Regions from separate parts of the Streptomyces sp. NPDC020898 genome, predicted to be linked through region 3. Evidence: riboswitches for the same ligand, from Rfam matches in the RefSeq annotation. Region 3 holds a riboswitch; each other region holds the start of a gene.
The links. A riboswitch is a leader RNA that binds a small molecule or an ion and turns the genes downstream of it on or off. The one in region 3 is predicted to bind cyclic di-AMP.
Positions count from the first base shown of each region.

Region 1: linked by a shared signal. The riboswitch ahead of ACH4TV_RS26115 (NlpC/P60 family protein) and the one ahead of ACH4TV_RS36185 (M23 family metallopeptidase) in region 3 are both predicted to bind cyclic di-AMP.
Region 2: linked by a shared signal. The riboswitch ahead of ACH4TV_RS27095 (transglycosylase family protein) and the one ahead of ACH4TV_RS36185 (M23 family metallopeptidase) in region 3 are both predicted to bind cyclic di-AMP.

Region 1 is NZ_JBIRRV010000008.1:271,548-281,276, forward strand. It holds gene ACH4TV_RS26100 (LuxR C-terminal-related transcriptional regulator) at 1-304, shown strand, start outside; gene ACH4TV_RS26105 (NlpC/P60 family protein) at 356-1,462, opposite strand; gene ACH4TV_RS26110 (hypothetical protein) at 1,889-2,242, shown strand; gene ACH4TV_RS26115 (NlpC/P60 family protein) at 2,261-3,472, opposite strand; cyclic di-AMP (ydaO/yuaA leader) riboswitch at 3,481-3,655, opposite strand; gene pcrA (DNA helicase PcrA) at 3,923-6,460, shown strand; gene ACH4TV_RS26125 (M23 family metallopeptidase) at 6,552-8,069, opposite strand; gene ACH4TV_RS26130 (lipase family alpha/beta hydrolase) at 8,298-9,233, opposite strand; gene ACH4TV_RS26135 (cobalamin B12-binding domain-containing protein) at 9,636-9,729, shown strand, end outside.
Region 2 is NZ_JBIRRV010000009.1:68,346-78,074, reverse strand. It holds gene ACH4TV_RS27115 (nucleoside triphosphate pyrophosphohydrolase) at 1-953, shown strand, start outside; gene ACH4TV_RS27110 (hypothetical protein) at 995-2,743, shown strand; gene ACH4TV_RS27105 (cytochrome P450) at 2,740-4,041, shown strand; gene ACH4TV_RS27100 (transglycosylase family protein) at 4,234-5,226, shown strand; cyclic di-AMP (ydaO/yuaA leader) riboswitch at 5,410-5,580, shown strand; gene ACH4TV_RS27095 (transglycosylase family protein) at 5,584-6,300, shown strand; gene eno (phosphopyruvate hydratase) at 6,681-7,961, shown strand; gene ACH4TV_RS27085 (septum formation initiator family protein) at 8,104-8,577, shown strand; gene ACH4TV_RS27080 (DUF501 domain-containing protein) at 8,654-9,277, shown strand; gene ACH4TV_RS27075 (exopolyphosphatase) at 9,274-9,729, shown strand, end outside.
Region 3 is NZ_JBIRRV010000015.1:107,853-117,581, forward strand. It holds gene ACH4TV_RS36165 (CobW family GTP-binding protein) at 1-14, shown strand, start outside; gene ACH4TV_RS36170 (DNA topoisomerase (ATP-hydrolyzing) subunit A) at 16-2,472, opposite strand; gene ACH4TV_RS36175 (M16 family metallopeptidase) at 2,792-4,147, shown strand; gene ACH4TV_RS36180 (M16 family metallopeptidase) at 4,144-5,532, shown strand; cyclic di-AMP (ydaO/yuaA leader) riboswitch at 5,748-5,915, shown strand; gene ACH4TV_RS36185 (M23 family metallopeptidase) at 5,929-6,702, shown strand; gene ACH4TV_RS36190 (GntR family transcriptional regulator) at 6,891-7,586, shown strand; gene ACH4TV_RS36195 (HPr family phosphocarrier protein) at 7,745-8,026, opposite strand; gene ACH4TV_RS36200 (GNAT family N-acetyltransferase) at 8,206-9,729, shown strand, end outside.

The DNA.
Region 1 (9,729 bases), on a different contig from region 3:
CGACTCCGTCTTCCGCGTCCAGGACGGCGACGCGGTGTTCTCGCCGCGCCTCGCCGGGTTCGTACTGGACGCGTTCGCGTCCACGGACGCCCCGCCGGTGGACGAGGACCTCGACCGTCTCACCCAGCGGGAACGGGAGGTGCTGCGGCTGATCGCCCGGGGCTATGCGTACAAGGAGATCGCCAAGCAGCTCTTCATCTCCGTGAAGACGGTGGAGTCGCATGTGTCGGCGGTCCTCAGGAAGCTCCAGCTGTCGAACCGGCACGAGCTGACGAGGTGGGCCACGGCACGGCGGCTCGTCTAGGGGCAGGGCGCCTCGTAGGTCAGGAGGGACCCGGGGGCACCGCGCGGCCGCTCACACCACCCTCGTGGCCCCCGCGAACGGCATCTCGTCCAGAGGTGCCACTCGTACCGGTGCCGAGGGGTTCGGGGCGTGGATCATCTGTCCGCGGCCTACGTAGAGGCCCACGTGACTGATGCCCGAGTAGAAGAACACCAGGTCGCCGGGGAGGAGTTCGGACCGTGAGACCCGCTGGCCGGCGTTGATCTGGGCGTAGGTCGTGCGGGGCAGGGAGATGCCGGCGGAGCGGTACGCGGCCTGCATGAGGCCCGAGCAGTCGAAGGCGTCCGGGCCGGTCGCGCCCCACACATAGGGGCTCCCGAGCTTCTGGTAGGCGTACGAAACGGCCTCCGCCGCACGCGAGTTGGGCGCCCCGGCGACTCCGGCTGCCCCAGCTGCCGCGGTGGCGTCAGCGACTCCGGCTGCCCCGAGCCCGTCCCGCGCACCCCCCGACGACCGGGAGGCATGCCCGCCGCCCCAGCTTCCGTCGTCCGCCGCGAGCCGGGCGCGTTCCTCCGAGCTGAGGCGGGACAGCAGTTGGCGGGCCTCGCCCAGTTTTCCGGTGACCGTCTTCTTGTGGCGGTTCAGCTCGGCCTGGCGGGACTTGAGGGAGGTCAGTTCGACGTGGGCCGCCCCGCGCAGCTGCTCGATCTCCCGCAGTTGCTTGCGTACGTGGGCCACGTCCGACGACTGTCTGCTGCCCGCCCGTTCGGCGAACGCGGCCCCGTCCAGGTAGCGGTCGGGGTCGTCGGAGAGGGCGAGTTGCAGCGCGGGGTCGAGACCGCCGGAGCGGTACTGCGCCGCGGCCATCGAACCCAGCGCCTCCCGGGCCGAGTTGAGCCCCTCCTCCTTGCGCGCCGCCTCGTCGCGCAGGTTCTCCAGCCTCCGTTCCGCCCGCTCGGCCCTCTCCTTCGAGCCGTTGTACTTCTCGGTGGCGACCTCCGCCTCCTCGTACAGCTTGTTCACCTTGGCCTCGACCTGCGCCGCGGTCAGCTGTGGATCGGCGTATCCGATGCCGTCGAAGCCGGTCGCCGTCGCCGCGCCCGCGAGGGCGATCGTCGCGGCGGTGCGGGCCGTACTGCCGTTGAGCGAGCGCTGTCGGGGCTTGCGGTGCGCTGCCACCGGGGCGTCACGTCCTTTCGTACGACCGCCGGGAAGCGGACCCCAGGAGGGCGGTCGCGCGTCCGGCGGCGGCTCGCACAGGGGGAGCGGTCCGCCGCCGGACTTTCTCGGCGGTGGTGTCCGACTGCCGCCCCTGGCCCGGGCGGCGGTGGGGAGCCGGGCACCTGGTGGAGGACGCTAAACCTGAGTGTGTCGTGGGGGTAACGCCATGTGCGGAACTGGCGTGAGCCGATCGCCGGGTGACCGTATGCGACCGTGATCGCGGTCCGCCGCCGCCGACTTCACGCAGTCGACTGACCGATGCGGCGCTTCCGGGACACGCGACGGTGACACAGTGCTATGGGGTGCATATATGCGAGATCCCGGAGCACCCCATGCCCGGCCCGGTGTCAGGTCGTGCGGGCGCCTCTGATTAGGCTCCGGGCCATGGACGTACTCATCCATCTCTTCGTCGGCCTGCACATCATCGGCATCGCCTCGCTCCTGGGCGGGTTTCTCACCCAGCTGAAGGCGATGGGGCAGGGCACGGCCCGCTTCGTGCCGGCGATGCTGCACGGCGCGTTCACCATGCTGGTCACCGGTGTCGCCCTGGTGGGCCTCAATCAGGCCGACGACCAGCCGGTCGACAACGTCAAGATCGGCGTGAAGCTGGCCCTGCTGATCGTGATCCTCGGCCTCGTCTATGTGCAGCGCGACGAGGAGACCGTGGACAAGCGTCTGTTCGGTCTGGTGGGCCTGTTCACCACAGCGAACATCTTCATTGCCGTGCTCTGGACCTGACCCGACCTGACCGAACCCTCAGGCGGGGCGCACCACGCTGTGGATCGCCGACTCGCCGTCGTAGAAGATCGATTCCTCACGGACGTACGTGCCCGGCTTCGGCGCGTGGATCATCATGCCGTTGCCGATGTAGAGGCCGACGTGGCTGATGTCGTCGTAGAAGAAGACCAGGTCACCGGGTTGGATGTCGGAGAGTGAGACCGTCGTGCCCGCGTTCACCTGGTCGTAGGTGGTGCGCGGGAGGTCGACTCCGGCAGCCTTCCAGACGGCCTGGGTGAGGCCCGAGCAGTCGTACGAGTCCGGGCCGGTCGCGCCCCAGACGTACGGCTTGCCGATCTGTGCGCGTGCGAAGGTGAGGGCCTTGTCGGCCTTGGCGGCGTACGAGGAGTCGGTGACCGTCGGCGTCGACGTGTCCGGGGTGCTGCCGCCCGTCGGCTGCTGGGCCGCCGCGGCTGCCGCCGCTGCGGCCTCCTGCTGGCGTTGCTGCTCCGCCGCCTGCTGCTGGCGGACGAGCTCCTGCGCCTGACGGCGGGCCTCCGTCTGCTTCTCCCGCTCGATCGCCGCGAGGCGCAGCTTCTCCTCGGCGGTGAGGCGGGAGAGCAGCTGACGGGCCTGGGCGAGCTTCGTCTGGACGGCGGTCTTGGTCGTCTGGAGGTCGTCCTGGGCCTCCGTGAGCGATTCGAGGCTCGCGGTGGCTTCCTGGCGCATCCGCGTCGTCTCGGCCTGCTGGGTGACGTAGTCGTCGACCGAGCCCTTCTGGCGGGCGGTCAGGCGGTCCATCAGCTGGTTCTGGTCGAAGTAGTCCTGCGGGTCGTCCGCGAGCAGGAACGTCGCCGTGTCGGGGGCGGCGGACCCGGTGCGGTACTGGGCCGCGGCGAACGAACCCAGCTCCTCACGCGCGTCGTTGAGCTTCTGCGTGCGCTGGGCCACGTCGTCCATCAGGGTGTCGACGCGCTTGCGCTGCTTGGACGTCTTCTCCTTGGCGCCGTTGTACTTGTCGGTGGCCGACTCCGCCTGGCGGTAGAGGTCGCCGATCTTCGCCTCGACCTCCTCCATGCTCGGCTGGTCGTCGGCCGAGGGTGCCGGGGGTGTCGTGGGCTCCGTGGGCGCGGCGGTGGCGGTCTGGGACAGCAGGGCCACGGAGGTCAGTGCCGCCGTGGCGAGGGCGGGGGTCCGTATGCCTGCTACGCGCGTTCCTGCAGGACGCGACTTGCGGTGCGACGACGCCAAGGGAGGCGACTCCTTCCATGTTCCGCCTACCGGGTTAGCTGTCGGGTTCGGGCGGGTGATTCGGAAGGGTTGCCCTACGGTCCTTGCCCTGGACGGCAGTCGGACCGATTCACCCCAGGTTTTCGGTGGGTCCCCGGCTCCTGCCGCACAGGGCGGCACGATCGGACTCGGCGGAGGCCGCGCGGCCCGGCGACGTTCGCCGGTGGGGTTCGAGCGGCCTTAGGGCACGCTAACCAACTGGTGTGGCTCCTGTGAAGGTTGATGACCGCTATGTCCGATACGTTTTTGTGACCTTAGGTTTAAACGTGGATTCGTGAAACCGATCCGGAATGATTTCTGGCGAATTGTTCGGATCTGTGAGTGTGCACGGGTAGCTCCGGTAGATCCTCGCCCTCCATGTTTCCGGGGGCGGGGCGGGTTGTCAGTGGGGGCGCCTAGACTCGGAGAGCGATGAGCAGCCTCTTTGATGACAGCTTCCTGGCGGACCTCCGGGGCCCTCGCGCCCATGAGGAGGAGCCCCCGCCGCCGCCCGAGGACGAGCACGTGCCGGAGCCCGTTCCGGACGATCTGTTCGGCGGGAAGTTCGACGCGCCGCCGGACCGGGACGCGTACTACCGCGACGGTGCCCCGCGCCCCGCGGTGGACCCGGCCGCGCTCCTGGACGGGCTGAACGAGAACCAGCGCGCGGCCGTCGTGCACGCCCACACCCCCTTGCTCATCGTGGCGGGCGCCGGCTCCGGCAAGACGCGTGTGCTCACGCACCGCATCGCGTATCTGCTCGGCGAGCGGGGCGTCCACCCCGGCCAGATCCTCGCGATCACCTTCACCAACAAGGCCGCCGGTGAGATGAAGGAGCGCGTCGAGCACCTCGTCGGCCCGCGCGCGAACGCGATGTGGGTGATGACGTTCCACAGTGCGTGCGTGCGCATCCTGCGGCGCGAGAGCAAGCGGCTCGGCTTCACGTCGTCCTTCTCGATCTACGACGCGGCCGACAGCAAGCGACTGATGGCGCTCGTCTGCCGCGACCTGGACCTGGACCCGAAGCGCTTCCCGCCCAAGTCCTTCAGCGCCAAGATCTCCAACCTGAAGAACGAGCTGATCGACGAGGAGGACTTCGCCGCCCAGGCGAGCGACGGTTTCGAGAAGACCCTCGCCCAGGCCTACGCGATGTACCAGTCGCGGCTGCGTGAGGCCAACGCGCTCGACTTCGACGACTTGATCATGACGACGGTCAACCTGCTGCGCGCCTTCCCGGACGTCGCCGAGCACTACCGCCGCCGCTTCCGCCACGTCCTCGTCGACGAGTACCAGGACACCAACCACGCCCAGTACGCGCTCGTACGGGAGCTCGTGGGCACCGCCGAGCACCCGGTGGACGTACCGCCCGCCGAGCACGACCTGGGCCCCGCCGAACTGTGTGTCGTGGGTGACGCCGACCAGTCGATCTACGCCTTCCGGGGTGCGACGATCCGCAACATCCTCCAGTTCGAGGAGGACTACGCGGACGCGACGACGATCCTGCTCGAACAGAACTACCGTTCCACGCAGACGATTCTGAGCGCGGCCAACGCGGTCATCGAGCGCAACGAGTCCCGCCGCCCCAAGAACCTGTGGACCAACGCGGGCGCGGGCGCGCGCATCACCGGCTATGTCGCCGACACGGAGCACGACGAGGCGCAGTTCGTCGCCGAGGAGATAGACCGACTGACGGACGCGGGCGACGCGAAGGCCGGCGATGTCGCCGTCTTCTACCGGACGAACGCCCAGTCCCGTGTCTTCGAGGAGATCTTCATCCGCGTCGGCCTGCCCTACAAGGTCGTCGGCGGCGTCCGCTTCTACGAGCGCAAGGAGGTCCGGGACGTCCTGGCCTACCTGCGCGTCCTCGCCAACCCGGAGGACTCGGTGCCGCTGCGCCGCATCCTCAACGTGCCCAAGCGCGGCATCGGCGACCGCGCGGAGGCGATGATCGACGCGCTCTCCCAGCGCGAGAAGATCAGCTTCGCGCAGGCGCTGAAGCGCGTGGACGAGGCGTACGGCATGGCGTCGCGGTCGACCAACGCGGTCAAGCGGTTCAACGCGCTGATGGAGGACCTGAGGACGATCGTGGAGTCGGGCGCGGGCCCGGCGACCGTCCTGGAAGCGGTACTCGAACGCACGGGCTACCTCGCCGAGTTGCAGGCGTCGACCGACCCGCAGGACGAGACCCGGATCGAGAACCTCCAGGAACTCGCCGCCGTGGCCCTGGAGTTCGAGCAGGAGTCCGGAGCGGCTGCCGAGACGGCCGAGGGGTCCCCGCAGCCCGCGGAGGGCGAAGCCCCGGCCCCGGTCGGCCTCCCCGCCTTCCTGGAGAGGGTCGCCCTGGTCGCCGACTCCGACCAGATCCCCGACGAGGACGACGACGGCTCCGGCGTCATCACCCTGATGACCCTCCACACCGCCAAGGGCCTTGAGTTCCCCGTGGTGTTCCTCACCGGCATGGAGGACGGCGTCTTCCCGCACATGCGCGCCCTCGGCCAGGTGAAGGAGCTGGAGGAGGAACGGCGGCTCGCGTACGTCGGCATCACGCGCGCGCGTGAACGGCTGTATCTGACGCGGTCGGCGCTGCGCAGCGCGTGGGGGCAGCCCTCGTACAACCCGCCCTCGCGTTTCCTGGAGGAGATCCCGGCGGCGCATCTGGAGTGGAAGCGCACGGGGGCGATGGCTCCGGCGACGTCCTCCGGCCCGGTCTCCGGGGTGGCGTCCTCGCTGTCGTCCTCGCGCTCGCGTTCCGCGGCCTCGGGTGCGTCCGGCTTCGCCACGCGGCGGGGCGGCGTCGAGAAGCCGGTCGTCGCACTGGCGGTGGGGGACCGGGTCACGCACGACCAGTTCGGTCTGGGGACCGTGGTGGGAGTGAAGGGCACGGGCTCGAACGCGGAGGCGACGGTCGACTTCGGCGAGGAGAAGCCGAAGCGGTTGCTGTTGCGGTACGCGCCTGTGGAGAAGCTTTAGCGCTCCGCTGGGTGCGCAGGTTATTCGCCTGCGGGCCGGTGGGGGGCTTGTCGCGCAGTTCCCCGCGCCCCTAAGGGGGCGCGGCTGCCGGTTACGTCGGGTCCAGGTCGTGGCTGCGGAGCCACGGGAGGGGGTCGATCGCGGAGCCGCCGGCGGGGCGTACTTCGAAGTGCAGGTGCGGGCCGGTCGAGTTGCCGGAGTTGCCGGAGTACGCGATGGGGTCGCCGGCCTTCACCGTCGTACCGGACGGGACCTGGTAGCTGGAGAGGTGGCAGTACCACGTCTCCGTGCCGTCCTTGTCGGTCACGATCATCATGTTGCCGTACGCGCTGTTCCACTGCGTCCGGACGGTGCCGTCGGTCGCGGCCATCACCGTCGTGCCGTACGAGACCGGGAAGTCTATTCCGGTGTGCACGGACATCCAGTTGATGCCGGACTGGCCGAAGTAGGCGCTGAGGCCGTGCTGTTCGACCGGGAGGGCGTACTTCGGGCGCAGCCGCTCCTTGCGGGCCGCTTCCGCCGCCGCTGCCTTCCTCTCGGCGACCTGCTGGGCCTTGAGGTCGATACGTTCCTGCGTACGGCTGGCCCGGTCGGCGAAATCGTCGGCGCCCGCGGAGAGACTCGCCAGCTGGCTGTCCAGCTTGTTGTTCGCGGTGGACGGCTTCACGGCGACGCCGTCCGACGCCGAAGCCGTCGTGTTCTGCTCGTCGTCACCGCTCATCCCGCCCACGGAGGCGGCGGCGATGCCCGCGACCCCCATCACACAGGCGGACGGAACGGCGATCGTCAGCAGAGCGGAACGTTTGGCCGGGGTGCGTCGCCGGGACCGGCCCGCGTTGCGCGCCGCCGCACGGGACGCCGCGCGCCCTCCGCCGGGTACCGCGCCCGGGACGGCCTCTTCCTGGCCGTCGAGCAGGGGGGCCTCGGCGGCCGGGTCGCCGGTGTCGTCCGGGTCGGACTCGTCGTCGGCGAGAGTGTGCTGCCCGTAATCCGCCACATCCGGGGCCTGCTGGTCGTATGCGTGCTCGTGGTCGTACTCGGCGGCCGGCGTCGGGGTGCTCTCCGGGGCGCTGTCCGAGTTCCACTGCGTGGCGTCGTACACGCCGGTGTCGGAGGCCTGCGTGCCCCACTGCCACTGCTGGGTCAGGTCGGCCTGGGAGGGCTGCTCCGGCTGGAGCCAGGTGTTGGCATCCCACTGGCCGCTGGCGTCGGCGCCCGGAGGCGGCGTCTGCGCGGGGATGTCGGCGAGCTGCTGGTAGCCAGGCGCCCAGGCGGTGGTGTCGTACGCCCCGGTGTCGTAGTTGGCGTGGTGCTGGGCCGCGTACGGGTCGTAGTTCAGGGTCTGCTGACTGCCGGTCGACCACTGGGCGTTGTCGTACGAACCGGTTTCGTCGCCCGGCATGTTGCCGAAGAGCGGGTCGGTGTCGAAAGTGCCTGTGCAGGTACCCGTACCCATGCCGGTGTCGAAACCGTTGGCGAAGGTGGGGTCGTGCGTGGTGAAGTCACCGAAAGGGACTTCCTGTGCGCCGTACGACGGGTAATGCGCCGTCGCGGCATCGGAAGCCGGAGCCGGGGGGGTCATGGTCCCCGACGGGTGACGTTCGTTCACCAACTTCTCTTTCGCCTCGACAACAGGGGCTGGCAGAGCAGTGCGGTGACTGTACCCGGCGGTATGCGGGCGCGACAATCTTCGGCAGGTTTCGTGCTTATAGGAAACGGGCATTCGGCCGTGTTTCGGGGAACTGCGGGCACGGGTTTGGCCTGGTGTTCGAAGATTGTTCGAGTTGCGGCGGCTGTCCGGTGGTGGTGAGCGGCCTGTGCGCGGGGATGCGCGGGGTTACGCCACCGTCAGTCCGCCGGCTTGGGCTCCGCCGGTCCGCGCGCCGGTTTGTGCTCCGGTGGCGAGGGGGTGGCCCGTCTGGTCGAGGGCCTGCCGTATGCCGGTCGCGACGGCGGGGTGGACGGGCAGGGCGAGGTGGCCGATGCCGGTGACCCGTACGTTCTGCGCGAACAGGTCGGGGTGGTCGACGCAGGCCGTCTCCAGCGGGTCCATCAGGTGGTCCAGGTCGCTCCAGAAACTGACGAAGTGCGTACGGCAGCCGGGTGCGGGCAGGCGCAGCTCCTCGATGACCTCCGAGCCGGGGCGCATCTGGCGGACGATGGGGTGCGCGTCGGCCAGCGGTACGACCCGGGTGCCGGAGTGCGGGGTGCCGAGCGTGACGAGCGTACGGACGCGGACGTCACCGCCGAGCCGCTGTACGTAGTAGCGCGCGATCAGCCCGCCCAGGCTGTGCCCGACGATGTCCACCCGCGGGTGGCCCGTGCGCCTGCATATCTCCTCTATGTGCCGGCCGAGCAGCTCGGCGGCAGTGCGGATGTCGCAGGTCAGCGGGGAGTAGTTGAGCGACTCGATCTGCTGGCGGCCGTGCTGGGCGAGGGAACGGCGCAGCAGGACGAAGACCGAGCGGTTGTCGATGAAACCGTGGAGGAGGACGACCGGGGGCTTCGGCTCCGTCGGCAGGTGGGTGGTGGTCGAAGCCGATGTGGTGGCGGTGGTGCCGGTGGGTGCTCCGGGCCTGTCCGGTGAGGGGTCCGGGGTGCTGGCTCGGCGTTCCTGGGCGATGCCTGCCGGATAGAGGAGCAGGTGTCCCGCCAGGATCGCGATCTCCAGGGCGGTCGCCTTGAGGAGAGCCATGGAGAGTCCCGCCAGTCTGCTCGGCAGGACGCGCTGGCAGAGCGGCAGCATGGGCATTACTGCCCGGATGACCTTCATGGCCGACCTCCTGTCGGCACGCGGGAGGACTCCTCTGTCCCCCGTGTGCCCTTGGTGGGGGGTCGCGACGAGGGTGGCCGGTGGTGGCGCGGCGGTACGAGGGGGCGTGCGGCGTGTGTGACGCCAAGGGGGTGTCGAGCTCCTTGCCGTGTGGCGACGAAGCTCCCCGCTGTCGTGCCCTTCCTGCCCTTCGTGCCATCTCCCGTGCACCGCACCGCCACGGCGCGCGGCTCGCGGCGCGGTGGTGCGACGACCTCGATGCGGCTCCCCTTGCCCCGGTCCGGTGAACGGACCGGGGCGCGGCGAACGTGTCCCACGTGTGATTTCCCCCTCGCGATCCGTCGTGAAACTGCCGGTTGCGGGATGCTGGACATAACGTTCGTTCACTGCATGGAGGCAGCGATGGGTGTGGCAGCCGGTCCGATCCGCGTGGTGGTGGCGAAGCCGGGGCTCGACGGCCACGATCGCGGGGCCAAGGTGATCGCGCGGGCGCTGC
Region 2 (9,729 bases), on a different contig from region 3:
TCGTCCTGCTCACCACCAGCCACCGTGTCGCCCCCGGCCTGCTGTCCTGGCCCGCCTGGCAGACGCTGCACGCGGCCGACCGGGTGCTGTGCGCGGACGGTACGCATCCGCAGCTGCCGTACCTGCGGGAGGCCGGCATAGCGGTCGAGGAGACCTCCCCGACCGCCGAAGAGCTGATCGACGCCTGCGCCGGCGGCCGGACGGTCGTGGTCGTGGCGACGGCCGAGGGCGAACCGACCCTGACGGACGGCCTGGCCCGCCTCGCGGGCTCGGGCCGCGTACAGATGCCGGAACTGGAACTCCTCCCCGCCTCCTACGACCTCCCCGGCGCCCGCCTCCTCGATCTCGTCCAGGTCATGGACCGCATCCGCCTCGAATGCCCCTGGTCGTCCCGCCAGACCCACAAGGGCCTGGCGAAGTACGGCATCGAGGAGGCCTACGAACTCGTCGAGGCGATCGAGGAGGGCGACCGGGACGAGCTGCGCGAGGAACTGGGAGACGTCCTGCTCCAGGTCGTCTTCCACGCGCGCATCGCCGAGGAGGGCAGCGAGGAGGACGGTACGGCCCCCTTCTCCATCGACGACGTGGCCGCCGGCATCGTCACGAAGCTGATCCACCGACACCCCCACGTCTTCGGCGACGAGACCGCGTCCACACCGGAGGACGTCAAGGAACACTGGCTGCGCACCAAGGCGCAGGAGAAGCGCCGCACCTCGGTGACAGAGGGCATCCCCCTCGGCCAGCCCGGCCTGGCCCTCGCGGCAAAACTGGCATCCCGCGTCCACGCGGCGGGGTTCGACGTTCCGCTGCCGCAGGGTGAGGGGGTCGGCTACGAGCTGCTGGAGATGGCGGTACGGGCGGAGCGCGAGGGCGTCGATCCGGAGGCGGCGTTGCGGGTTGCCGCGCGGGCTTATCGGGATGCGGTGCGGGCTGCTGAGGGCCTCCCCGCTTAGTACCGTTGCCCCACGGGTGGGCGCGAAACGTGGGGGCTTGTGTGGCAACGGAGTTGGAGGAGCTCAGGAACGCGATCCTGAGCGCGATCCACGGCTCACCGACAGCGGCGGAACGGGTCGCGGAATTGTTGGAACGGTCGGACATTCCCGGATTGGTGGACGCCTGGATCCTGGACCGGCCGGGGCAGGCGGCGGCCGACGAGCGGCTGTTCCTGCTGGGGATCCTGTCCCGCGATCACCCTCAGATCATTGCCGGCCTCCGGGAGATCTCGCGGGACCACACCCCCGTGCCCACAACGGCCAGCAGGGTCGCCGGAGACCACCTCGACTTCCGTGACGCGACCTTCCACGAACGGTTCGTCGGCGTGCAGCACAATCACTACGGCTCCGCCCCCGCCACCGCCCCGGCGTGGTGGAGGCCGGTCGGCGAGGTGGGCCCTGTCGAGTTCGGCGTACGCCCGACCCGCCACGTACCCGGGCTGCCCGACGTGCCGCCGTACGTCACACGGGATTGCGACCAGGACCTGCACACCAAACTCGCCCACAGCGGTCTCGTGCTGATCCTGGGGGAACCGTACGCGGGCACGTCGTTCACGGCGTGGCAGGCAGTGCGCTCGCTGGAGGGGTACCGGCTGTACGCACCGGATCCCGGCGAGGATCTGCGCGGCCTGCCCGACCGGTTGAAGGCCGCGCCCGGCGACTACGTGATCTGGCTCGACGAGTTGACCGAACACCTCGGTGAAGGCGCCCTGGAACCACGGCTGCTGGGGCGGCTCACCAGCCACGGCGCGGTGGTCTTCGGCACAATGAGACCCGCCGAGTACTACCGCCGCCGTGCCGGGTCCACCCCTGGTGACCGGGTCGTCGCCATGGCGCGCACGGTGGATCTGCCGCGTGAGTGGAGCGAGGCCGAACTGGCGCGGCTGGGGGCACATGACGACGACCCCCGCGCGTACCCGGCGTACATGTGGAGCGGCAAAGAGGGCGTGACCTCCTATTTCGCGATCGGGCATCTGCTGTTCGACGAGTGGACGCGCGCCGGAACGCAACTGGAGCATCCGCGAGGGCAGTTGCTGGTACGGGCCGCGGTCGACCTCGCCCGGTGCGGGGTCACGAAGGCCGTGCCGACCGCTCTTCTCAAGGCTGCCGAGTTCCCCTACCTCCGTGGAGAGCAGGAACGGGAGTCGTTCGAGGACTCGTTGGCATGGGCGACGACACCGTTGTTCGGAGTCTCCGGGCTGCTCGTCTCGGGGGAGAAGAACGACACCTGGCGGGCCTACGGGGCACTGGTCGCCGAGGTGTTGCGCTCGGAAAACCTGCCGCCCGTTCCGGACCAGGTGTGGTGGACCCTGCTCGAGAGACTGAACGACTGGGGCATCGACCGCGCGGCTGTCCTGGACGCGGCACGCGCCGCGTTCCGTTCCCGTGTCGAGGCGGGGGACGTCGGGATCATGCGCAGGTTCGCCTGGGAGACGGACGGTGAGGAGAAGGAGGCCTGGCTCCGCAGAGCGGCGGACCTCGACGACGACGAAGCGGCCGTGCAACTGGGGGAACTCCTCCTGAGGCGTGGGGACGGGCCGGGCGCGATCCCCTATCTGGAGAGAGCCGCGTCGCGGGGGAGGGCGGCAGCCGCCGGTCTCCTCGGACTCCACTACCGGAACCAGGCCCAGCGCTGGCTGACCGAGGCCACCGTAGCGGGCGACCAAAGGGCCAAACGCGCCCTCAGCGAGTGGGGGAGCCTTCTCCCTCCGCGAATCTCTTCACCCGCCCCCGATACCGTCACCGAGTGACTGACCAGCCCGGCTCCCCGCCCCCCGCCCCCGAACTCTTCACCTGGGAGTTCGCCACCGACCCCTACCCCGCCTACGCCTGGCTCCGTGAGCACGCGCCCGTGCACCGGACCAAGTTGCCCAGTGGCGTGGAGGCCTGGTTGGTCACCCGGTACGGCGATGCCAAGCAGGCCCTCGCCGATCCCCGGCTCTCGAAGAACTCCGCCCATCACGACGAGCCCGCGCACGCCAAGGGCAAGACCGGTATCCCCGGTGAGCGCAAGGCCGAGTTGATGACCCATCTGCTCAACATCGATCCGCCGGACCACACCAGGTTGCGCAGGCTCGTCTCCAAGGCGTTCACGCCTCGCCGAGTGGCCGAGTTCGCACCCCGGGTGCAGGAACTCACCGACAACCTCATCGACCAGTTCGCGGCGCGCGGCTCCGCCGATCTCATCCACGAGTTCGCCTTCCCGCTGCCCATCTACGCGATCTGCGACCTGCTGGGCGTACCCCGCGAAGACCAGGACGACTTCCGGGACTGGGCCGGGATGATGATCCGGCACGGGGGAGGGCCCCGGGGCGGGGTCGCTCGGTCGGTCAAGAAGATGCGGGGCTATCTCGCCGAGCTGATCCACCGCAAGCGCGAGGCGCTGTCCGACGTACCCGGACCCGGTGAGGACCTCATCTCCGGGCTCATCCGCGCCTCCGACGAGGGCGAGCACCTCACCGAGAACGAGGCCGCCGCCATGGCCTTTATCCTCCTTTTTGCCGGTTTTGAGACGACCGTGAATCTGATCGGCAACGGCGTCCACGCCCTCCTCACCCACCCCGAGCAGCGCGCCCGCCTCCAGGCGTCTCTCGCCGCCAAGGAGTCCGCCCTTCTCGAAACGGGCATCGAGGAACTCCTCCGCTTTGACGGCCCCGTGGAGCTGGCCACCTGGCGCTTCGCCACCCGTCCGCTCAGTCTCGGCGGGCAGGACATCGCGGCCGGTGATCCCGTGCTCGTCGTCCTCGCCGCCGCCGACCGGGACCCGGAGCGGTTCGCCGATCCCGACGTTCTCGATCTCACCCGCCGGGACAACCAGCACCTCGGGTACGGCCACGGCATCCACTACTGTCTCGGCGCCCCGCTCGCCCGCCTGGAGGGGCAGGCAGCCCTCGGCACCCTCCTCACCCGTCTCCCTGACCTGCAACTCGCCGCAGACCCCACCGAGTTGAGATGGCGGGGCGGCCTCATCATGCGTGGACTGCGCACCCTGCCCGTCGAGTTCACGCCAGTTCGCGAATCCGGGCATACCCAGCCAGTGGTGACGTAGAAGGTCACGGAATGGTGACGCTCCGTCAACAATGTGATCTTCACGTGATCTGCGCGGCATTAACTTGTGATGAGTGATCGTCTGCCGATACGTTCACGCACTAGTGCGGCGCCCTGCGGTGTCCATCGACACCTGTCGTTGCCCGTCATCGCCCGTCGCACTGGCCCCCGCTGTCTCGTGAAAGGCCACCGCATGCTCTCCGGGAACGGTCGTCACCGTCGCCCCCGTCAGGCCCCGGCTCTGCTGGTCGCGGCCGGCGTGGCAGGCTCCGCCATCGCCATTCCGCTGCTCGGCGCCACCGGCGCGAGCGCGGCCAGCGGTACCACGTGGGACCGGGTCGCGGAGTGCGAGAGTGGCGGCTCCTGGAGCGCCGACGACGGCAACGGGTTCTACGGCGGCTTGCAGCTGACCCAGATGGACTGGGAGGAGTACGGCGGCCTCACCTACGCCCCGAGTGCCGACCAGGCCAGCCGTTCGCAGCAGATCGCCGTCGCCGAGAAGGTGCTCGCCGACAAGGGGGCCGGGGTCTGGGAGGCCTGCGCGCTGCTGTCCGGGCTCGGCAAGGACACCGGCTCGGCCGACGTCGACACCGGCGTGGCCGGCGACGGCACCAGCACCAGCAGCGGCAGCGGTATCGGCTCCAGCACGGGCGTGGACGCCGGTGTGAGCGAGGGCGGCACCTCCTCCTCGGCTTCGACGCCGCCCTTGACGCCGAAGTCGACGCCGACGTCACCCACGCCCTCGACGTCGCCCTCGACCGACTCCGCCGAATCCGCCGACTCCGAGTCCTCCACCGGTTCCTCGCCGTCTCCCGTGCCGTCCGTCGCGGCGACGACCGACTCCGTCGAGTCGTCCACCCCGCTGTCGCCGTCGCCTTCCCCCTCGTTGCCCGGTACCGGCGACTCGCAGGAAGGGGACAGTTTCCTCACGGACACGGCAAAGAGTGCAGAACAGGGCAACTCCGGGCAGAGCGCCGAAAACGGGACCGGTCGTCATCGTGGCGACACCGAGGGCTCGTACACCGTCCGTGCCGGCGACACCCTTTGCGACATCGCCGACTCCCTTGGCCTTGAGGGTGGATGGTCCGAGCTCTACCTCGAGAACGAGCATGCCCTCGGCACTGACCCGGACCTTATCCTCCCCGGTCAGACCCTTGCGGTAGGTAGCGAACCGGGGCAAAAGTAACCGGAGTTCACGTCACACTTCGTGCTGAATGTCCGTTATAAATGCAGTGAGAGATAGGTCTCAGAAGCCCTGATCGTCTTTGTATTTCAGGGGATCACCTGTTTACGGTCGTGATCGCTCGCCACCGCGGGCCCCGCCGGTCGCAACGCCGAATCCTGCCAACGGCCGTCCGGGAACAGTCGTCGCTATCAAGCGCCGTAGGCAGGAGCGGGGGACCCAAGGTAGGTGCCGCACCGGGCAGTTGACCGGAGCGGCTTGGGGTTAAGTCGTACGTCCAGGACTCGGACGTACGGCCGGGCAACTCAACCGGCCCGAACCCGACAGCTCACCTCGCAGGCGTCGGTGAGGGGATCACGCATGCTGTTTTCCGGTAAGGGCAAGCACCGCCGTCCGTCCAAGGCCACCCGTGTCGTCGCCATCGCCGGTGTGACCGGTGCGGCCGTCGCCGCTCCGCTCCTGGCGGCCGGCTCCGCCTCCGCCGCCACCTCCGCCGAGTGGGACACGGTCGCCCAGTGCGAGTCGGGCGGCAACTGGTCCATCAACACCGGCAACGGCTACTACGGCGGTCTCCAGTTCTCCGCCTCCACCTGGGCCGCGTACGGCGGCTCGTCGTACGCCTCCACCGCCGACCAGGCCTCCAAGTCCCAGCAGATAGAAATCGCCGAGAAGGTCCTCGCGGGCCAGGGCAAGGGTGCCTGGCCGGTCTGCGGCGTGGGCCTGTCCGGCGCCGCCTACGACGGCGGTTCGAGCAGCGACGCGGGTACGAGCGACAACTCGTCCAGCGGTGCCGGCAGCTCCGACAGCTCCAGCGAGGCCACCACGCGTTCCTCCGGCGATCAGTCGGCCTCCCGTTCGCAGGAGCGGCCCGCCGCGAAGAAGACCGTCACCACCCCGACCGGCAAGAAGGTCGAGAAGGGCGACGGCGAGTACAAGGTCGTCACCGGTGACACCCTCAGCGAGATCGCCGAGGCGCACGACGTCGAGGGCGGCTGGACGAAGCTCTTCCAGCTGAACAAGGACATCGTCGACGACGCCGACGTCATCTACCCGGGCCAGCAGCTGCACCTCAGCTGACCCCGGTCACCTGCGGGCCGGGTCTTCCCCCAAATCCCAGTCGGCTCGAAGGTGAACCACAGCGCCCTCACATCCGTGGCTTCCATAGTGAAGACCTCGTGAGGGTCACCCCCGTCCCCCACGGGCTCCCCGCTCCGGTGCGTTCTCCCCCGTACGCACCGGGGCGGGGCTTTTTTGTGCCGCCTGCTGGCCCGTCTGTCGGCCCGTCCATTGCCCCGTTCATTGTTCCGCCTTTTGTTCAGGTGGGGAACAATGTTTACCCTCTGTTCTGTCCAGGGGGTGGCCGGCGGACCTGCCGATCCCCCTCGGGCGGTTAGGCTCATCCCGCGGGGCCCCAAAAAGTCCCGCGTACCCGCGTCACATCCCAGAAGGAGATGCTCGTGCCGTCCATCGACGTCGTCGTAGCCCGGGAAATCCTCGACTCGCGAGGCAACCCCACCGTCGAGGTCGAGGTCGGCCTCGATGACGGCAGCACCGGTCGTGCCGCTGTCCCGTCCGGCGCCTCCACCGGAGCCTTCGAGGCCATCGAGCTGCGCGACGGTGACCCCAACCGCTACCTCGGCAAGGGTGTCGAGAAGGCCGTCCTCGCCGTCATCGAGCAGATCGGCCCGGAGCTCGTCGGTTACGACGCCACCGAGCAGCGCCTGATCGACCAGGCGATGTTCGACCTGGACGCCACCGACAACAAGGGCTCCCTCGGCGCCAACGCCATCCTCGGCGTTTCCCTCGCCGTCGCCCACGCGGCGTCGGAGGCCAGCGACCTCCCCCTCTTCCGCTACCTCGGCGGCCCGAACGCGCACCTGCTGCCCGTTCCGATGATGAACATCCTGAACGGCGGCTCGCACGCCGACTCCAACGTGGACATCCAGGAGTTCATGATCGCCCCGATCGGCGCGGAGTCCTTCTCCGAGGCCCTGCGCTGGGGCGCCGAGATCTACCACACCCTCAAGAAGGTGCTGAAGACCAAGGGCCTGTCCACCGGTCTCGGCGACGAGGGCGGCTTCGCCCCGAACCTGGAGTCCAACCGCGCCGCGCTCGACCTCATCATCGAGGCCATCAAGCAGGCCGGTTACGTCCCCGGTGAGCAGATCGGCCTCGCGCTCGACGTCGCCGCGTCCGAGTTCTACAAGGACGGCAAGTACGAGTTCGAGGGCAAGTCCCGCACGGCCGCCGAGATGACCGAGTACTACGAGGAGCTCGTCTCCGCGTACCCGCTCATCTCCATCGAGGACCCGCTGTACGAGGACGACTGGGACGGCTGGAAGACCATCACCGACAAGCTGGGCGACAGGGTCCAGATCGTCGGCGACGACCTCTTCGTCACCAACCCGGAGCGCCTCGCCCGTGGCATCGAGGAGGGCTCGGCCAACGCCCTGCTCGTCAAGGTCAACCAGATCGGCTCGCTGACCGAGACGCTGGACGCCGTCGAGATGGCCCAGCGCAACGGCTTCAAGTGCATGATGTCCCACCGCTCCGGCGAGACCGAGGACGTCACCATCGCCGACCTCGCCGTCGCGGTGAACTGCGGCCAGATCAAGACCGGCGCCCCGGCCCGCTCGGACCGCGTCGCCAAGTACAACCAGCTGCTGCGCATCGAGGAGATCCTCGACGACGCCGCGGTGTACGCCGGTCGCTCGGCCTTCCCCCGCTTCAAGGGCTGAGCCTGCTGAGCCCGCAGAGCCTGTAACGGCTTGGGCAGCGTCGTACGTACGTCCCCGTACCCGGTCCCGTACCGTGTGCGGGGACGTACGCACGTGCGGCACGGACAAGCGCAGACGCTCGGGGAACGGGGAGGCGGGAGACATGGCCGTGAAGGACCGGGACCGGTTCTCCACCGCGACCAGGATCAAGCTGCTCGGGGAGCAGACCGCGGCCCGCGTCTACCGCTCCCAGACCAAGCGCCAGGCCCGCCGCTCCCGCCTGACCGGCCGGGCGGCCCTGCTCGCCCTGGTCCTCTGCTCGCTGATCGTGGCGCTCGCCTATCCCATAAGGCAGTACGTCTCCCAGCGCGCCGACATCGCCGACACGGCACGCGAACGCGACCGGGCCAGGCAGCGGGTCGAGCAGCTCCGCGACCTGAAGGCACGCTGGCAGGACGACGCGTACGCCGAGCAGCAGATCCGGCAGCGGCTGCACTATGTGATGCCGGGCGAGACCGGGTACATCGTGATCGACCCGGACGCGGCGAAGCAGTCGCACGCCGACCTGGGCGCGGCCGACCGCCCCTGGTACGCGAACGTCTGGGACGGCGTGGACAAGGCCGATCAGGCAGGCTGAGCCGGCGCCGACACCGACGCCGACGCCGCCGACCAGTGAACGTGAACGCGAACGTGAACGGAACAGAAAGACAGGTATGGAAACGCCTCCGCCGCCCACCCCGCGTACCGAGCCCACCGACGCGGACGTCGAGGCCTTCAAGCAGCAGCTGGGCCGCCCGCCGCGCGGGCTGCGCGCGATCGCTCACCGCTGCCCCTGCGGTCAGCCGGACGTCGTGGAGACGGCCCCGCGCCTGCCGGACGGCACGCCGTTCCCCACGACGTACTACCTGACGTGTCCGCGGGCCGCCTCCGCGATCGGCACGCTGGAGGCGAACGGCGTGATGAAGGAGATGACGGAACGGCTCGCGACCGACCCCGAGCTGGCCGCGTCCTATCGAGCCGCGCACGAGGACTACCTCGCCCGCCGCGACGCGATCGAGGTCCTGGAGGGCTTCCCGAGCGCGGGCGGCATGCCGGACCGCGTGAAGTGCCTGCACGTCCTGGTGGGCCACTCGCTGGCCGCGGGACCGGGTGTGAACCCGCTGGGCGACGAGGCGATCGCGATGCTGCCTCAGTGGTGGGCGAAGGGGCCGTGTGTGGTGGCGTCGACGCCTCCCGAGGGGGAGGGCTGGGAGGTCGACGCGAGCGAGTCCGGCTACTTCGCGTTCAAGCCCGTCGACTCGGCGGACTCGGCGACGACTGAAGGGGACGGCAAGTGACCCGCGTCGCCGCCATCGACTGCGGTACGAACTCGATCCGCCTCCTCGTCGCCGAAGCCGACCCGGAGACGGGCGAACTCGTCGACCTGGACCGCCGGATGACCATCGTCCGCCTCGGCCAGGGCGTCGACCGTACGGGGCGGCTGGCCCCCGAGGCCCTGGAGCGGACCTTCGCGGCCTGCCGTGAGTACGCCGCCGTCATCAAGGACCACGGCGCCGAGCGGTTGCGTTTCGTCGCCACGTCCGCCTCGAGGGACGCGGAGAACCGGGACGAGTTCGTACGGGGGGTGCTGGACATCCTCGGTGTCGAGCCCGAGGTCATCTCGGGCGACCAGGAGGCCGAGTTCTCCTTCACCGGCGCCACGAAGGAACTGACGGGTCGCGACGACCTCGCCAAGCCCTACCTGGTCGTGGACATCGGCGGCGGCTCGACCGAGTTCGTGGTCGGCGAC
Region 3 (9,729 bases):
AAGGGGTGAACTGACCTACGCCGGGCCCGTCACCACGCCCACCGTCTTCGGCAGGGACACGCCCGAGCCGTCGCGGCGCGGGTCCATCTCCGGGAGTTCCGCCGGTGTGCCGTTCTTCTGGGACGCACGCGCCGGTACCGGGCCCGCCCAGGCCAGGGACAGACAGTCCTCGCCCTTCAGGAACCGCTGACAGCGGACACCGCCGGTGGCGCGGCCCTTGCGCGGATACTGGTCGAACGGGGTCAGCTTCGCCGTCGTCTGCACGGAGTCGTCCAGCGTGCCCCGCGAGCCCGCGACCGTGAAGACGACCGCGTCCACCGCCGGGTCCACCGCCGTGAACGAGATCACCTTGGCGCCGTCCACGAGCTTGATGCCGGCCATACCGCCGGCCGGGCGGCCCTGGGGACGGACATGGGCGGCCTGGAAGCGCAGCAGCTGGGCATCGTCCGTGATGAAGACCAGGTCCTCCTCGCCGGTGCGCAGCTCGACGGCGCCGACGATCCGGTCGCCGTCCTTGAGCGTGATGACCTCCAGCTCCTCCTTGTTGGAGGGATAGTCGGGGACCACCCGTTTGACGACGCCCTGTTCCGTGCCGAGCGCGAGGCCCGGGGACGACTCGTCGAGCGTCGTCAGGCAGACCACCGTCTCGCCGTCCTCCAGAGAGAGGAACTCCGACAGCGGGGCGCCGCCCGAGAGGTTGGGCGCCGCCATCGTGTCGGGGAGCTGGGGGAGGTCGATGACGTTGATACGCAGCAGACGGCCGGACGATGTCACCGCGCCCACCTCGCCGCGCGCAGTCGCCGGGACCGCCGAGACGATCAGATCGTGCTTCGCGCGCCTGGCGTCCTCGTCCTCCGGGAACGGCTCGCCGTTCGCCGTACGCGCCAGCAGGCCCGTCGAGGACAGCAGGACCCGGCACGGGTCGTCGGCCACCTGGAGCGGGACCGCGCCGACGGGTGCGGCGCCGGCCGACTCCAGCAGGACCGTACGCCGCTCGGTGCCGAACTTTTTGGCCACCGCGGCCAGTTCGGTCGAGACCAGCTTGCGGAGCTCCGCGTCCGACTCCAGGATCCGGGTCAGCTCCGCGATCTCCGCGGCCAGCCGGTCCTTCTCGGACTCCAGCTCGATGCGGTCGAACCGGGTCAGCCGGCGCAGCGGGGTGTCCAGGATGTACTGCGTCTGGATCTCCGAGAGGGAGAAACGCTCCATCAGGCGTTCCTTCGCCTGCGCGGAGTTGTCGCTGGAGCGGATCAGCCGGATGACCTCGTCGATGTCCACCAGCGCGGTGAGCAGGCCCTCGACCAGGTGCAACCGGTCGCGGCGCTTGCTGCGGCGGAACTCCGAGCGCCGGCGTACGACGTTGAAGCGGTGGTCGAGATAGACCTCAAGGAGTTCCTTGAGGCCCAGGGTGAGGGGCTGGCCGTCCACCAGTGCCACGTTGTTGATGCCGAAGGACTCCTCCATCGGCGTCAGCTTGTAGAGCTGTTCCAGGACGGCCTCCGGTACGAAGCCGTTCTTGATCTCGATGACGAGGCGCAGGCCGTGGCTGCGGTCGGTGAGGTCCTTGACGTCGGCGATGCCCTGGAGCTTCTTCGCGCCGACCAGGTCCTTGATCTTGGCGATCACCTTCTCCGGGCCGACGGTGAAGGGCAGTTCGGTGACGACCAGGCCCATGCGGCGCGCCGTCACGTTCTCCACCGACACCGTGGCGCGGATCTTGAACGTGCCGCGGCCGGACTCGTACGCGTCCCTGATCCCGGCGAGGCCCACGATCCGGCCGCCGGTGGGCAGGTCGGGACCGGGGATGTGCCGCATGAGGGTGTCGAGGTCCGCGTTCGGGAAGCGGATCAGGTGCCGGGCGGCCGAGATGACCTCGCCGAGGTTGTGCGGCGGCATGTTCGTGGCCATACCCACGGCGATGCCCGACGCGCCGTTCACCAGCAGGTTCGGGAAGGCGGCGGGCAGCGCCACCGGTTCCTGTTCCTGACCGTCGTAGTTGGGGGCGAAGTCGACCGTGTCCTCGTCGATGGACTCCGTCATCAGGGACGCCGCGTCGGCCATCCGGCTCTCGGTGTACCGCATGGCGGCCGGCGGGTCGTCGTTGCCGAGGGAACCGAAGTTGCCGTGACCGTCGACCAGCGGCACGCGCATGGAGAACGGCTGGGCCAGACGCACCAGTGCGTCGTAGATCGACGAGTCGCCGTGCGGGTGCAGCTTACCCATGACCTCGCCGACGACGCGGGCGCACTTCACATAGCCGCGGTCGGGGCGCAGGCCCATCTCGTTCATCTGGTAGACGATGCGCCGGTGTACGGGTTTGAGGCCGTCGCGGGCGTCGGGCAGGGCTCGGGAGTAGATGACCGAGTACGCGTACTCGAGGAAGGAGCCCTGCATCTCGTCGACGACGTCGATGTCGAGGATCCGCTCCTCGAAGTCATCGGGCGGCGGGGTCTTCGTGCTGCGGCGGGCCATCGCTGCCGGCTCCTTCTGTTTCCTGGTCGTTCGCCTGCGGGGCGTCTGCCCTGAGGCTCACTCTTGCCGAGACGTGAACGGGATCTGACGCGGACCATTGTGGACTGCCGCACTGACAACGTGGACCAAGGCCCGTCCCTGCGGCGGTGTTGGGCTGTGGACGACGGTGCTGAAACGTACCGCCTGCGGGCCGGGGAATCTCGCTGTCGGCGTACGACCTCCGGGAACTTCGCCAGCACTCCACACGCTTGCATACAGTGGCAGGACCGGCAGGAATTCAGCGGTTGCAACAACCGCACCCGCGATCGAAGGGACGTACATGCCCATGGGTCACACGGCCACAGCCGAGGCAGGCTCCGGCGGCCTGACAGCGACCGAGCACCGCCTCGCCAACGGGCTGCGCGTGGTGCTCTCCGAGGACCACCTCACCCCGGTCGCGGCGGTGTGCCTCTGGTACGACGTCGGGTCGCGCCACGAGGTCAAGGGCCGTACCGGCCTGGCTCACCTCTTCGAGCACCTGATGTTCCAGGGCTCGGGCCAGGTGAAGGGCAACGGCCACTTCGAACTGGTCCAGGGCGCGGGCGGCTCGCTCAACGGCACCACCAGCTTCGAACGCACCAACTACTTCGAGACCATGCCCACCCACCAGCTGGAGCTCGCCCTCTGGCTGGAGGCCGACCGCATGGGCTCGCTGCTCGCGGCCCTCGACGACGAGTCCATGGAGAACCAGCGGGACGTCGTCAAGAACGAGCGCAGGCAGCGTTACGACAACGTCCCCTACGGGACGGCGTTCGAGAAGCTGACCGCCCTCGCCTACCCGGAGGGCCACCCGTACCACCACACGCCGATCGGCTCGATGGCGGACCTGGACGCTGCGACCCTGGAGGACGCGCGAGCGTTCTTCCGTACGTACTACGCGCCCAACAACGCGGTCCTGTCGGTCGTCGGTGACATCGACCCCGAGGAGACGCTCGCCTGGGTCGAGAAGTACTTCGGATCGATCGCCGGGCACGACGGCAAGCCCGCGCCGCGCTCCGGCGCCCTCCCCGACGTCATCGGCGAGGAACTGCGCGAGGTCGTCGTGGAAGAGGTCCCCGCGCGCGCGTTGATGGCTGCCTACCGGCTTCCCGAGGACGGCACGCGTGCGTGCGACGCGGCAGACCTGGCGCTCACCGTCCTCGGCGGCGGCGAGTCCTCCCGCCTCTACAACCGGCTCGTACGGCGGGACCGTACGGCGGTGGCGGCCGGGTTCGGCCTGCTGCGGCTGGCCGGAGCGCCCTCCCTGGGGTGGCTGGACGTGAAGACCTCCGGCGACGTCGAGGTGCCGGTCATCGAGGCGGCCGTCGACGAGGAGCTCGCCCGGTTCGCCGCGGAGGGCCCCACGGACGAGGAAATGGAGCGCGCCCAGGCCCAGTTGGAGCGCGAGTGGCTGGACCGGCTCGGCACGGTCGCGGGCCGCGCCGACGAACTGTGCCGTTTCGCGGTGCTGTTCGGCGACCCGCAGCTCGCCCTGACCGCCGTACAACGCGTGCTCGACATCACGGCTGAGGAGGTCCAGCAGGCCGCCAAGGCCCGGCTGCGCCCCGACAACCGCGCGGTGCTCGTCTACGAGCCCCTGACCGCCGACACCGACGAGAACACTGCCACCGACACCGACGAGGAGGCTGGCAAGTGACCGGGCTCGCCACGATGGAGTTCCACCCCCAGCCGCAGGCGGGCGAAGCCAGGCCCTGGGCCTTCCCGGCGCCCGAGCGCGGCACGCTCGGCAACGGCCTGACCGTCCTGCGCTGCCACCGCCCCGGCCAGCAGGTCGTGGCCGTCGAGGTGCTCGTCGACGCCCCCCTGGAGGCCGAGCCGGCCGGTATCGACGGGGTGGCCACGATCATGGCCCGGGCCTTCTCCGAAGGCACCGACAAGCACTCCGCGGAGGAGTTCGCCGCCGAACTGGAGCGCTGCGGCGCCACCCTCGACGCGCACGCCGACCACCCCGGCGTGCGCCTCAGCCTCGAAGTCCCCGTGTCCCGGCTCCCCAAGGCGCTCGGTCTGCTGGCCGACGCCCTCAGGGCTCCCGCGTTCGCGGACAGCGAGGTCGAGCGACTGGTGCGCAACCGGCTCGACGAGATCCCGCACGAGATGGCCAACCCCTCCCGCCGTTCCGCCAAGGAGCTCTACAAGGAGCTGTTCCCGGCGGCCGCGCGCATGTCACGCCCGCGCCAGGGCACCGAGGAGACGGTCGCGAAGATCGACTCCGTGGCCGTACGCGCCTTCTACGACAGGCACGTCCGCCCCGCCACGGCCACCGCCGTGGTCGTCGGTGACCTCACCGGTATCGACCTGGACGCGCTGCTCGGGGAGACCCTGGGGGCCTGGACCGGCTCGACGGCCGAACCGCGGCCCGTGCCGCCGGTGACCGCCGACGACACCGGCCGGGTCGTCATCGTGGACCGCCCGGGCGCCGTGCAGACCCAGCTGCTCATCGGCCGCGTCGGCGCCGACCGGCACGACCGTGTCTGGGCCGCCCAGGTCCTCGGCACGTACTGCCTCGGCGGCACCCTCACCTCCCGCCTGGACCGCGTCCTGCGCGAGGAAAAGGGCTACACCTACGGTGTACGGGCGTTCGGCCAGGTACTGCGCTCGGCTCCGGACGGGTCGGGCGCCTCGATGCTCGCCATCAGCGGCTCTTTCGACACCCCGAACACCGGCCCTGCCCTGGACGACCTCTGGAAGGTGCTGCGCACGCTCGCCGCCGAGGGACTCACCGACGCGGAGCGCGATGTCGCGGTGCAGAACCTGGTGGGGGTGGCCCCGCTCAAGTACGAGACCGCGGCGGCCGTCGCGAGCACCCTGGCCGACCAGGTCGAGCAGCACCTGCCCGACGACTACCAGGCGACGCTGTACCGGCAGCTCGCCGCGACCGGCACCGTGGAGGCCACCGCGGCGGCCGTGAACGCCTTCCCGGTGGACCGGCTGGTGACGGTCCTCGTCGGGGACGCGGCGACGATCGAGGAGCCCGTCCGGGCCCTCGGTATCGGCGAAGTGAGCGTCGTATCCGCCGAGTAGCGGTACCGGCGTAAACGACAGGGGCCCGGTGACGGAAGCGTCACGGGGCCCCTCTTTGTCCATATTGATGAGCAAGTTGCCCGTATTGATGGAGAGGTTGATGGTCTGCACTGTGGCATGCGCGACAAAACCCGTGATCCGTTTGTCGATTGAAAGAGGTCCCGCTTAGCGTCTGTCCGTCTGTCCGTAAGGCACTGCGCCGCAGCCGCGGCACCGGGCAGTCATCGCCGAGTCCCCGTACGGCGCGAGCCAGGGGAGCCGGGGACCCACCTTGTGAAGTCCCTGGGGTGAATCGGACGCCCGCGCGTGCAGCGAGGGGGTCCGTAGGAGACCTTCCTGCTCCGAACCCGTCAGCTAACCCGGTAGGCGAGAAGGAAGGAAAGGACCAGCCACTACATGGCGTTCACCCGCGCCACCGGGAAGCACCGTCGTCCCAGCCGCCCCAGCCTTGTCTCCCGTACGACCGCCCGCGCGGCCGGCGTCGCGGCTCTCGCCACCACAGGCGTCGTCGGCAGCCTCGCCGCCCCGGCGCTCGCTGCGGAGTCCGCCGTCGAGCAGACCGGCCTCACCCCGGTGATCTCCATCGGTGACTCGCTGGCCGACGAGATCGACGCCCAGGCCGCCGCCCAGGAGCAGGCCGCCGAGAAGGCCGCCGCGGAGAAGCGGGCCGTGGCCGCCGCGAAGAAGGAGGCGGAGGAGCGGGTCAAGGAGGCACGTGAGGCTGAGGCCCGCGCCGCCCGCGAGGCCGAGCGCAAGCGCCTCAACACCTATGTCTCCCCGATCTCCGGCTCGTACATCTCCACGGGCTACAAGACGGGCGGCGCCGTCTGGTCCTCGGGCAGCCACACCGGCGTCGACTTCCACGCGGCGTCCGGTACTACCGTCCACGCGGTGGGCTCCGGCACCGTCGTCGAGGCCGGCTGGGGTGGGGCCTACGGCAACAACATCGTGATCAAGATGAACGACGGTACATACACCCAGTACGGTCACCTGTCGTCCGTCAACGTCTCCGTCGGCCAGGCGGTCACCCCGGGCCAGCAGATAGGCCTCTCCGGGGCCACCGGCAACGTCACCGGTGCGCATCTCCACTTCGAGGCCCGCACCACCGCGGAGTACGGCTCGGACATCAACCCCGTCGCCTACCTCCGCTCGCACGGCGTGAACGTCTGACGACCGCTCGCACCGCTTGTCGTGGCCCCGGCTCCCTGAGCCGGGGCTTTCGGCGTTTCGGAGGGCCGTGTGTCCAAAAAATATCCATGGATTCCGGCCTGCCATCGGAAATTCCGGTTCTCTGCAATAGAGTCACTGAACACACGTCAATCATCGACGTTTCACGGGGATTAAAGCGGAGGTCGGACATGCGTATTCCGGCGCACTCGGTATGCACGGCGATCCGGGACGACATCGTCGCCGGTGTCTACGAGCGCGGCAGCCGGCTCACCGAGGAACTGCTCGCGCGCCGGTACGGCGTCTCGCGCGTCCCCGTCCGCGAGGCCCTGCGCACGCTGGAGGCCGAGGGCTTCGTGGTGACCCGGCGGCACGCGGGCGCGTGCGTCGCGGAACCCACCGAGCAGGAGGCCTCCGACCTGCTGGAGATGCGCATGCTCCTGGAGCCGCTGGGCGCCGCCCGAGCGGCCCAGCGACGCACCGAGGCCCACCTGAAAGTGCTGCGCGGCCTGGTCAGGCTGGGGCAGGAGCGGGCCAGAAGGGGCAACAGTGAGGATCTGCGCTCCCTGGGGGGCTGGTTCCACGAGACGCTCGCCCAATCGTCCGGCAGTCACGCCCTGACCTCGACGCTCACCCAGCTGCGGCACAAGATCGCCTGGATGTACGCGGTGGAGGCACCGGCCAGCCCTGTCGAGTCCTGGGCGGAGCACGGGGCGATCGTGGACGCGGTGGCGCGCGGCGACAGTGAGCGGGCCCGGGCGGTCACGGCGCTGCACACCGAGCGGGCGACCGCCGTGCACCGACTGCGCTTTCCGGGCAGCGGAGACCGTGCCGATCGTGTGAGGACTTCGCAACATCCCGTAAACATGACGGGCCTGCGGCATTAACACTGGCGCCGTATACAAAGAGGGTGGAATTCGCGGGGGATTAATTTTGCTGCCCGTAAACGGGAAATGCGAAGGGCTCGCTCGGAATTCCGGGCGAGCCCTTCGTGTGTGCGGATGGTGTCTTTGAAGCGAGGGCCGTCGCCGGCCCCGATAATTCCTCAGACCGTCTCGGGAAGTTCCTCGAGTCCCTCGGCCACCAGCTTCGCCAGACGGTCGAGCGCGATGTCGGCGCCCTCCGCCTCGGAGGCGAGGACGATCTCCTCGCCACCCTGGGCGCCCAGCCCGAGGACCGCCAGCATGGAGGCCGCGTTGACGGGGTTGCCGTCGGCCTTGGCGATCGTCATGGGGACGCCGGCGGCCGTGGCCGCACGGACGAAGATGGAGGCGGGGCGGGCGTGGAGGCCCTCCGCCCAGCCGACGTTGACGCGGCGCTCAGCCATGTGATGCTGCCCTTCAGTGTCTCAGGGTTGTCTAGACCATTGTTCCATAGCGTGAAGCGTGCCGGGAAGCAGGTGAGAACCTGTCCCGGAACCGCGTTCGAACCCCGGCCTGGGCCCGACTTCGGTCCCCCACAGACTGCCTCGCGACGTTGTCGTATGCGAGCCGTACTCTGGGGCGCATGCAGAACTCGTCGGACCGGCACGAGTACCCCGCCCACTGGGAGGCGGACGTCGTGCTGCGTGACGGCGGCACCGCCCGTATCCGGCCCATCACGGCGGACGACGCCGACCGGCTGGTCAGTTTCTACGAGCAGGTGTCGGACGAGTCGAAGTACTACCGCTTCTTCGCGCCCTATCCGCGCCTGTCCGCAAAGGACGTCCACCGCTTCACCCACCACGACTTCGTGGACCGGGTGGGGCTCGCGGCCACGGTCGGCGGCGAGTTCATCGCCACCGTACGCTATGACCGCATTGATGCCGACGGCCTGCCCGCCTCCGGTCCGGCCGACGAGGCCGAGGTCGCTTTCCTGGTGCAGGACGCTCACCAGGGCCGGGGCGTCGCCTCCGCCCTCCTCGAACACATCGGGGCCGTCGCCCGCGAGCGTGACATCCGCCGCTTCGCCGCCGAGGTGCTCCCCGCCAACAGCAAGATGATCAAGGTGTTCACGGACGCCGGGTACACCCAGAAGCGCAGCTTCGAGGACGGCGTCGTCCGCCTGGAGTTCGACCTGGAGCCCACCGACCGCTCACTTGCCGTCCAGCGCGCGCGGGAACAGCGGGCCGAGGCGCGCTCCGTACGCAGGCTGCTCGTCCCGGGCTCCGTCGCCGTCATCGGAGTCGGCCGCGCCCCCGGCGGCGTCGGCCGCAGCGTCCTCGACCACATCAGGGACGCCGGTTTCACCGGTGACCTGCACGCGGTGAACAGCGCGTTCCCGGCGGAACAGAAGGACGTCGACGGAGTACCGGCCCACCGATCGGTGCGTGACATCGCGGGCCCCGTCGATCTCGCCGTCGTCGCCGTCCCGGCCGCGTCCGTTCCCGAAGTGGTCACCGAGTGCGGTGAACACGGCGTCCAGGGGCTCGTCGTGGTTTCCGCCGGATACGCGGAGAGCGGCCCCGAGGGACGGGAACGGCAACGCGAACTCGTGCGGCACGCGCGCACGTACGGGATGCGCATCATCGGCCCCAACGCCTTCGGCGTCATCAACACGGCGAAGGACGTCCGGCTGAACGCGTCGCTGGCGCCCGAGATGCCGCGGCCCGGACGGATCGGGCTGTTCGCGCAGTCGGGGGCCATCGGTATCGCCCTGCTGTCCCGGCTGGACCGGCGCGGGGGAGGCGTCACCGGGGTCACCGGTGTGTCGACCTTCGTCTCCTCCGGCAACCGGGCCGACGTGTCCGGCAACGACGTACTTCAGTACTGGTACGACGACCCGGACACCGATGTCGTCCTCATGTACCTCGAATCCATCGGCAACCCGCGCAAGTTCACCCGCCTCGCCCGACGCACGGCGGCGGCGAAGCCGCTCGTGGTCGTGCAGGGAGCGCGGCACGGCGGCGCCGCTCCACAGGGGCATGCCGTACGGGCCACGCGGTTGCCGCACGCGACGGTGTCCGCGCTGCTGCGGCAGGCCGGGGTGATCCGGGTGGACACGATCACCGAACTGGTCGACGCCGGGCTGCTGCTGGCCCGGCAGCCACTG